One region of the Terrabacter sp. 05T424 genome, then DNA from elsewhere that is predicted to be linked to it. Evidence: riboswitches for the same ligand, from Rfam matches in the RefSeq annotation. Region 1 holds a riboswitch; the other holds the start of a gene.
What was found. A riboswitch is a leader RNA that binds a small molecule or an ion and turns the genes downstream of it on or off. The one in region 1 is predicted to bind cyclic di-AMP.

Region 2: another riboswitch for cyclic di-AMP. It lies ahead of AC1DE0_RS12540 (C40 family peptidase); the one in region 1 lies ahead of AC1DE0_RS06185 (CHAP domain-containing protein).

The regions. Positions count from the first base shown of each region.
Region 1 is NZ_JBFTLB010000002.1:241,800-246,109, reverse strand. It holds gene AC1DE0_RS06190 (alkene reductase) at 1-573, opposite strand, end outside; gene AC1DE0_RS06185 (CHAP domain-containing protein) at 805-1,692, opposite strand; cyclic di-AMP (ydaO/yuaA leader) riboswitch at 1,696-1,885, opposite strand; gene AC1DE0_RS06180 (sortase domain-containing protein) at 2,180-3,001, opposite strand; gene AC1DE0_RS06175 (hypothetical protein) at 3,016-3,807, opposite strand; gene AC1DE0_RS06170 (VOC family protein) at 4,008-4,310, shown strand, end outside.
Region 2 is NZ_JBFTLB010000005.1:74,859-79,168, forward strand. It holds gene AC1DE0_RS12530 (transglycosylase domain-containing protein) at 1-1,572, shown strand, start outside; gene AC1DE0_RS12535 (FBP domain-containing protein) at 1,613-2,104, opposite strand; cyclic di-AMP (ydaO/yuaA leader) riboswitch at 2,488-2,627, shown strand; gene AC1DE0_RS12540 (C40 family peptidase) at 2,630-3,214, shown strand; tRNA gene AC1DE0_RS12545 (tRNA-Gly) at 3,293-3,363, opposite strand; gene AC1DE0_RS12550 (hypothetical protein) at 3,473-3,904, shown strand; gene AC1DE0_RS12555 (SMP-30/gluconolactonase/LRE family protein) at 3,904-4,310, shown strand, end outside.

The DNA.
Region 1 (4,310 bases):
GCGCTCGTTGCTCGACGGCGCCAGGAACTGGTGCGGCAGGTAGCCGTTCGCGGCGTGCACCTCGACACCGTCGAGCCCGGCCGCGATCGCCTGCCGGGCCGCGTGGACGAACTCCGCCACGAGCGCAGGGATCTCGTCGGTCTCGAGGGCGCGCGGGACGGCATACGGCTGCTGGCCCGATGGGGTGACGACGGTGCCGGGCGCGGCGATGGCGCTGGGGGCGACGCTCTCGAGCCCACCCTTGTTGTCGGGGTGCGCGACTCGACCCGCGTGCATGAGCTGCACGACGACGTGGCCGCCGCCCTCGTGCACGGCGTCGGCGACGAGGCGCCAGCCCTCGACCTGCTCGTCCGAGTGCATGCCGGGGGTGTCGAGGTAGCCCTGGCCGACGGCACTCGGCTGCGTGCCCTCGGTGATCAGGAGGCCGGCGCTCGCGCGCTGGCCGTAGTACTCGGCGTTGAGCTCGGTCGGCACCTGGCCCTCGCCCGCGCGGTTGCGCGTCAGGGGGGCCATGACGAAGCGCTGGGGGAGGTCCCAGCGGCCGATGCGGATGGTCTCGAAGGCCGTGGACACAGGCCTGCTCCTCACTGTCGGTGAAGTGTCGGGGTGTAGGTGGCGGTGGTGGTCCGCGGCTGCCCACCCGTGTGGGTGGAGCCTTCAACTACCTGGGCGACAAGTCGGACAGCAGGGCCAGCATTCCCCGAGGAGGGCCGGTGTGATGCGTCAGGCACGGCGCGCGGGCATGACGAAGGGGAGGATGCCGCAGCATCCTCCCCTTCGGTACAAGCGCTCAGTCCGCGAGGATCACGGCGCGTAGATGTACTTCATGCCCGGACCGTCGGTCAGGGTGCGGGTGTTGTAGTTGTACGCACCGGCCAGGGCGTTCATCTCGACGATGGTGACCTGGTCGCCGTTGACGGCCGTCACCCAGGCGACGTGGCCGACGCCCGAGGAGCCGTGCACGCCGGGCTGCATGACCAGGATCGAGCGCGTACGCGGCGTGCCCGTCACGGTGTAGCCCGCGTTGGCGGCACCCGAGGCCCACGCCATCGCGTTGCCGGTCCAGCCGCCGGGGTAGTAGCCCTCGGACGCGTGCCACTTGGCGAGCGCGCCCCAGGTGCACTGGCCCGGGGTGGCCCAGTTGTACGACGAGCGCATGCCGGAGGAGGCGCCCGGCACGGAGCCGTTGCTGGTCGACTTGGCGGTCGACGTGGTCGCCGTCAGCGTGCGACGCGTGAGGTCACGCGAGGCGCGCTCGGCGGCGGCCTTGCGCTCGGCGGCAGCCTTCTCGGCAGCGGCCTTGACGGCAGCAGCCTTGACCGCAGCAGCCTTGGTCGCGGCGCGCTGCGTCTTGACCTGGATGTCCTCGATGACGCGCGGCTTGGGGGCCGCGGCGGGCTGGGTGACCGTCTTCTGGGCAACCGGCGCGTAGCCGATCTTCGAGAGGGCGGTCGAGGCGGCGGGGACGGCGCCGGTGGTCGGGCCGACCGCGGCAGCGCCGGCGGTGGTGGCGGACAGGGGCTCGGCACTCGCGGGGTTCGCGAAGGTGGCCACGAGGCCGCCAGTGGCTGCGACGAAGGCCGCACCCTTCATGGCGGGCTGTGCCGTCTCACGCGCGAGGAGCTTGAGCTCGTTGAGGGGGTTGTGACGGCCTGGCGCACGGTGGCGGCCGCGGATGATCTCGTTGTTCACGCTTGTACCTCTCCGCGCCTACGAAGTTAGCTGTCGGGTTCGGGCGGAAAGGTGCCCGGCTCTCCCCCGGTTCGCGACAGGTCGCGATCCGGGCGAGTACTTCACCCCAAGGACGTCCGGAGTCGTGGCGCCGGACGCCCGGAGAAACGTGTGGTTCCTCCGCTCCCGTCACAAGGTTTGCTCTCGCTCGAGAGGCGGTGACAGGACTAGGCGGTCCACCTCGCGAGCGCCCGACCAGGTGGCCGGACTCCCGGAAGAGTAGACGACGGGACTGGCAAAAGTCACGCTGAGGTAACGGACACGCGCCAGAAAGGTCGTTGACGGTCCGTTTTGCGACGATTTACCTGCGTCATACCTTTAGGTCCTTGTGACGGGAGTCACATGGCAGGTGCTGACTCTGCCGTGACGTCGGCGCGACCTGCTGGACGTACCCGCAGCGGGCAGCTGAGCCACCACGTCGGGGTCGGCGACGACCCCGACGGGCGCGTCAGGCGCCGCTCGCCAGGTGGCCGAAGACGATGACGTTGTCGCGGTACTCGTTGCGGCTGTCGGTCGGACCACCGCAGGTGACGAGGCGGATCTCGGCGCGGCGGAAGTCGCTCTTGTAGACCAGGTCGGTCGGGAACTGTGACTTCCGGTAGGCCGCGACGCGGTCGACGGTGAAGGTCAGGTGCGAGCCGTCCTGTCGCGAGACCCTGACGACGTCGCCGGCCCTGACCCTGCCGAGCTCGTGGAAGATGCCCGGCACGCCGGAGGGTGTGTCGACGTGCGCGGCGATGACCGAGGGGCCGAGCTGGCCCGGTGTCGGCCCGGCGTCGTAGAGGCCGACCTCCTGGGCCGTGCCGGGAACCGAGATGGTGCCGTCGCGCTGGATGTGGAGCGGGACGAAGGTCCTCGAGCTCACCCCGATCGAGGGGATCTCGAGCGACGTCGGCTCCGACGCGTCGAGAAACCGCCCGAACGCAGCGCCGGGGTCCGACGTGGGCGGCGAGGCAATTGTCGTCCTCGCAGGTCCTGGGCCGGTCGTCGTCGAGGTCGTCGCCGGGGCCGCTGGGCCAGGGGTCGCTGGTGCCGGGGCCGCTGCGGGCGGCGGGGTCGCAGGGCTCCCCGACGGGCCGCGGAGTCCGATGACGAGCGCGACGACGCCCACGACGAGCAGCACGGCTGTTGCGACCAGGGCCGCCGCGACACCGGTGGTGACGCGACGGCCCGGCTGCGACGGCATACGGCCCGGCTGGCTCGGTCGGCTCGGTTGGCTCGGTCGGCTCGGTTGGTCCGACTGGCCCGAGGTGCCCGACTGCTCCGCCATGGGACGTCTTTCGCTCAGCCGCGCGACCGTGCGGCGCGGCGGGCGGCGAAGGCGCCGGAGCCGGCTGCAGCGAGCAGCGCACCGCCGCCGAGGAGGAGCATCGAGTCGTTGGTGCTGGTCTTGAGGCCGTCGGCGCTCGTGCCGCCGCCGGTGTGCATGCCGCCGGCCGGTGCGGTGTGGAGCGCCCCGCAGAGCGCCGGGTCGGTGGCCTCGGTGGGAAGCTTCGGGTCGAGGTCGCTCTTCGTGGTGCCGGAGTACTTGCCGTCGTGGTTGTGGTCGACGCCGTGGATGACGACGACGGACTGGCCCTTGGCGATGGCCTCGGCGACGCCGCTGGAGACCTTGATGCTGCCGCGCTCGTAGCTGATCCTGCCGCCGGGGGCGGTGGAGAACCGGTCGATGGCGAGGGCGCTCTTGGGGCTGGTGTCGCCGGTCTTGGTCAGCGACACGACGACGTCGCCGTATGCCGGCCCGCCCTCGGTCGTGTTGAGGTGGCCGTTGTTGTCGGTGTCGTCGGCCAGGGTCGGGCACTCGTGGCGGGCCGCGGCGGCGAAGTGGATGTGCGCGGCGTGGGGGTTGTCGGGCAGCAGCCCGCGCGCGGCCATGGTCACGGTGATCATGTCGCCCTCGACCTCGACCATGGCGGTGCCGCTGCCCTTGACCTCACTGCCCGCGACGGGCTTGAGGTTGGCGCTGACCCAGCCGTCGGCGGCGAACGCCGGTCCGATCGTGAGGGCCATGGCCGCGGCGGCCGCGAGGCTGGCGCCGGCGATTCGAGTCGTCGTGCGAGTGGTGGTGCTGCGCATCTGTTCTTCCTCCTTGACGAGGAGACAAAGCCGTCCAGCCTGCTCTTTCTCAGACGGGGTCGTCGTCGACCATCTCCGGGGTGGGGTTCGCCGTGCCGCGCCGACTGGATTGGGGGTCCAGTGAACTTTCTGTGCCGTCACGCTCCACACGGACCGTCGGCGGGCTTGACTGGCAAGGAGCGGGCGCGACCCTGCGCCCCATGGAGGAAGGACCCATCGTGCTCGAGAGCTCCAAGGCCTTCGGCGGCTTCTCCGTCGACGACATCCCGGCCGCCCGGGCGTTCTACGCCGACACGCTGGGCCTCACGGTGACCGAGGCAAACGGCATGCTCACGCTCCACCTCGCGGGCGACCGGCCGGTCATCGTCTACCCCAAGCCGAACCACGCCCCCGCGACCTTCACGATCCTCAACTTCCCTGTCGCCGACGTCGAGGCGACCGTCGACGAGCTGACGGCGCGGGGCGTGACGTTCGAGAAGTACGAGGGGACTCCGACCGAGACC
Region 2 (4,310 bases), on a different contig from region 1:
CGGGCCGCCATCGCGAAGACGATCCCGCGCAAGCTCGTCGACCTGCGCTACGCGGTCGCGCTCGAGCGGTCATGGAGCAAGGGCGAGATCCTGCAGGGCTACCTCAACCTCGCGTACTACGGAGACGGGGCCTACGGCGTCGAGGCAGCCGCCCGGCACTACTTCGGCGTGCACGCGAGTGAGCTCACCCTCACCGAGGCCGCGACCCTCGCCGGTCTCGTGCAGAGCCCGAGCACGAGCGACCCGGTGCACCATCCGAAGGCGGCGCAGGCCCGACGCAACGTGGTGCTGGCGCGCATGAAGGCGCTCGGCGAGCTGAGCCCGACATCGTATGCGGCGGCCGTGAAGCGGCCCCTGGCGCGAGACCTCGATGTCACCCATCAGCCGGCGACGTGCGACGCGTCCCCCGACCCCTACTTCTGCTCGTTCGTCATCGCGTGGCTCGAGGGGCAGCCCGCACTCGGTCCGACCCAGCAGGCCCGGCGCGACCGGATCTTCCAGGGCGGCCTGACGATCCGCACCACGCTCGACCCGTCGGTGCAGCGTGTCGTCGACGCGTCCCTGCGCGCGGTGGCCCCGGAGCAGAACACGCTCGGTGTGGCGGCAGCCGCGTACGTCACGGAGCCCGGCACCGGCGCCGTGCTCGGCCTCGGCCAGGACACGGCCTACGGCTCGGGTCCCGGCGCGACCGAGCTCGACTATGCCGTCGACCGGCGCTATGGCGGCTCCGGCGGCTTCCAGTTCGGGTCGACGGCCAAGGCCTTCTCCCTCGTGACCGCCATGAAGCAGGGGCTCGGCACGAACGCCTCGGTGAACGCGCCGGCCGCGGACAACCATCGGCCGGCGACCTTCAGCAGCAAGCAGTTTCCCCAGCCGTGTGGCGTGGGCGGCCCGTGGTCGGTCTACAACGACGAGCCGTGGAAGGGCGGCACCATGTCGCTGAAGCAGGCGACGGCGAAGTCGACGAACACCGCCTTCGTGGCACTCGCCAGCCGGATCGGGGTCTGCGCGATCCACTCGACGATGACGGCCTTCGGCATCCACGGCGGCGACGGCCAGCCGTTGGGCACCTACCCCCCGCAGGTGGTGCTCGGCGCACAGGCCGTCTCGCCGCAGACGATGGCGAACGCGTATGCCGCCCTCGCCGCCCACGGCACCCTCTGTGACGTCCACCCCGTCACCAGCGTCGTGGCGGGTGGACGCACGCTGTGGGCGCCACCTCCAGCCTGCCGACGGGTGGCCGACGCACACGCGGTCGACGAGGCGACGACGTACCTGGAGTACAACATGACGCACGGCTCGGGCATCCTCAACCAGCTGCCCGGACGCCCGACGGCCGGCAAGACGGGGACGTCCGACGGCAACGCGCAGTCGTGGTTCGTCGGCTACACCCCACAGCTGACGACCGCTGTGTGGGTGGGCAACCCGGTCCACCCCACCCGGCACATGTTCAACGTGTCGATGGCGGGCAAGTCGTGCGCGTCGATGACCGGTGCCTGCTACGCCGCCCCGATCTGGCGCCGGATCATGGATGGCGTGCTGTCGGGGGAGCCGGTCGAGCCGATGCCCTGACGCCGGGCCGGGGCCTTGACGTCAGGGCATCAGCGCCAGCTCAGGAGCCGTCGCGGACCCGACGCGCGAAGGCGGACGAGCGCGCCCGGAGCTCCTCGACGCGTCGATCGACGAGCGAGCCTGCGTCGAGTCCGCCCTCCATCGCGTTCGGCGGGCGGCGCACGTGCTGGGAGCAGCTGAAGTCGGCGTGGACGAGGGTGCCGAGGCTGTTTCCCTCGCGGCCGGCGGCGCCGGCACGTCGCGCGACCCACAGCCGCACGTCGGCCGTGGCGAAGGCGTCCTCGCACCAGGCGCACATCGCCCGCGCCTTGCGTGTCCGCTCCGACGCCCGCAGGACGAAGGCGACCGCCTCGTCGTCGACGGGCACGACGGCATACGCCCTCTGGGGGTTGCTGCGGTCGACCCAGCCGAAGTAGTCCAGCTGCTCCCACGGGAGCGTCTCGAGGCTGCCCGGGATGCTCGCCTGCTTCGCCTCGCGGCGCGAGCAGTTCACGAGGGCAGTGCGAATCTCATTGTCTGTCAGTGGTTTCACGGTGTTCCTGTCAGTCGGGCAGGACCGGGCGACCCGGTCAGCCGGGGTGGGTGAGGTGACGCAGGTCCGTGACCGCTGAGCAGGCCATGAAGGCCACCCACCTCTCCGCGGGCTCTCCCGCCGACGACTGACGACTCCGGTGCGGAGCGGCAACCATGGTGTGCCGGAAGCCCGTCGCGGGTCCAGTCGTTTTCGGACGGTTTCGTGCTCCGCTGTCAGAAACGCCCTCCTTCAGGGCGGTTTGTCATGTCAACATCTGCCGATATCGAGCCGTGACCTACACGGTTCAACCATTCGTCTGCGACCGTCGATGCAGTTCATCGGCCGGGGTCCTCCCCGGCCGGCCCGCCGGTACGCCGAGTCCTGTCCGCCGGCCGGGGCAGCTGCGCATCACGCGGACAGGAGCGGGGGACCCAATTCTGGGCCGGCTAGGACCGGTCCTCGGGGTGAAGCCGCGACCTGCGGCCGGGCCACTTCTGCCCGAACCCGACAGCTCACCTCGAAGGCGTGGGAAGGAACCCGACCATGCCCGCTACGAGTCCTGCACGCCCTGCACGCCCCGGACGCCATCGGCGCCCCGGCCGTCGACTGCCGCTCCAGTCCCTCGCCCTCACCCCGCTGCTCGGCGCCGCCCTCCTCGTGGGGACCGGCGGTGCACCGCCTGCCTCCACGACGGCGCCGACCGCTGCTGCCCCCCACGTGAAGGCAGCACCGAAGAAGGCGGTCAACGTGGCCACCGCCCCCGTGGCGGCCGTCCCGCGTCGCATCCAGGCACTTCGCCTCACGGCCGCTCAGAGGGGCAAGCCCTACCGCTGGGGTGCCGCGGGGCCGTACGCGTTCGACTGCTCCGGCCTCATCTACTACGTCTACCGGACCCGTTTGCACGTGGCACTGCCCCGCACTGCGAACGCCCAGCGCCTGAGGACCGTGCGGGTGGCCAAGTCCAACATCATGGCCGGGGACCTCGTCTTCTTCATGCGGGCCGGACGCGCCTACCACGTCGGGGTGTACGCCGGCAGCGGCAAGGTCTGGCACTCGCCGCGACCGGGCCAGCGCGTGCAGCTCTCGAAGCTGTGGACCAGCGCGTGGGTGGCCGGTCGGGTGCGCTAGGAGGCTGTGCCGGGCCCGGTGCTCGTCGCCGGGTCTGGCTGGGGCTGACGGGGCGCCCGTCTCGGGTGACTGCTGCGGAGCGAGCGACGGGAATCGAACCCGCGTATCCAGCTTGGGAAGCTGGCGCTCTACCATTGAGCTACGCTCGCACGGGCCGCCGGCTGGTGCCCCGCAAGGGCTCGCGAGGCGGCACGCGGCGTCAGTGTAGCCGACGCCGCGCCAGTGCACTGACCGCGACCCCAGGGGCCCACGACCGTCATGGATCTGACCAAGCAGTCCGCCTTCGTCGACCACGTCCGCGGGCTGGGGGGAGCCACGGCGCAGGTGGCCGTGACCCTCGAGCAGTTCTTCGACGGCAACGACTGCGAGTGGAGCATCGCACCCAACCGGCCCGAGGACGTGCAGCTCGAAACCGTGCGCAAGGTCCTGCTCGACCTGCGCTCGCACCCTGAGGTGCACGACGTCCGGGTCGAGCTCGACGTGCTGGAGTTCGAGGACTTTCCCGACGACGAATGGCCTTACGCCAGTGGGGTGGCCGTCATCACCACACTGCAGCCCGAAGAGGTCGACGCGATGACGATCGACGCCGACACCGAGTCCAGCGGTGGCCCGGCGGGAGCCGCTGACTGGCTGGTCGACGCGCCCGGCGTGCCGGAGGGACACCACTACGTCGGCGTGTGGTGGGACTGATGGATGCGGCCGGGACCGGTCTGGTCGAGGGCGCTCCCGAGCAGGTCACCGACGCGCTCTGCTACCACGGTGAGGGCCCCGTCTGGTCGCCCACGTGGGGTGGCCTGCGCTGGGTCGACATGCTCGCCGGTGACGTCCTGACGCTGCGTGCCGACGGCTCGGTCGACCGGATGCACGTCGGCGACGTGGCCGCGTTCCTGCGCCCTCGCTCGCGAGGTGGCTGGGTGGTCTCGACCGAGCGCGGGCTGTCGCTCGCGGACGGGCCGGACGGCATCCCCGAGCCGTGGTTGGACCTCTGGGACGACCCGTCGATCCGCATGAACGAGGGCGGCGTCGACGGTCGCGGACGGCTGTGGGCGGGGACGATGGGCTACGACCGGGTGCCCGGCAGCGCCACCCTCTATCG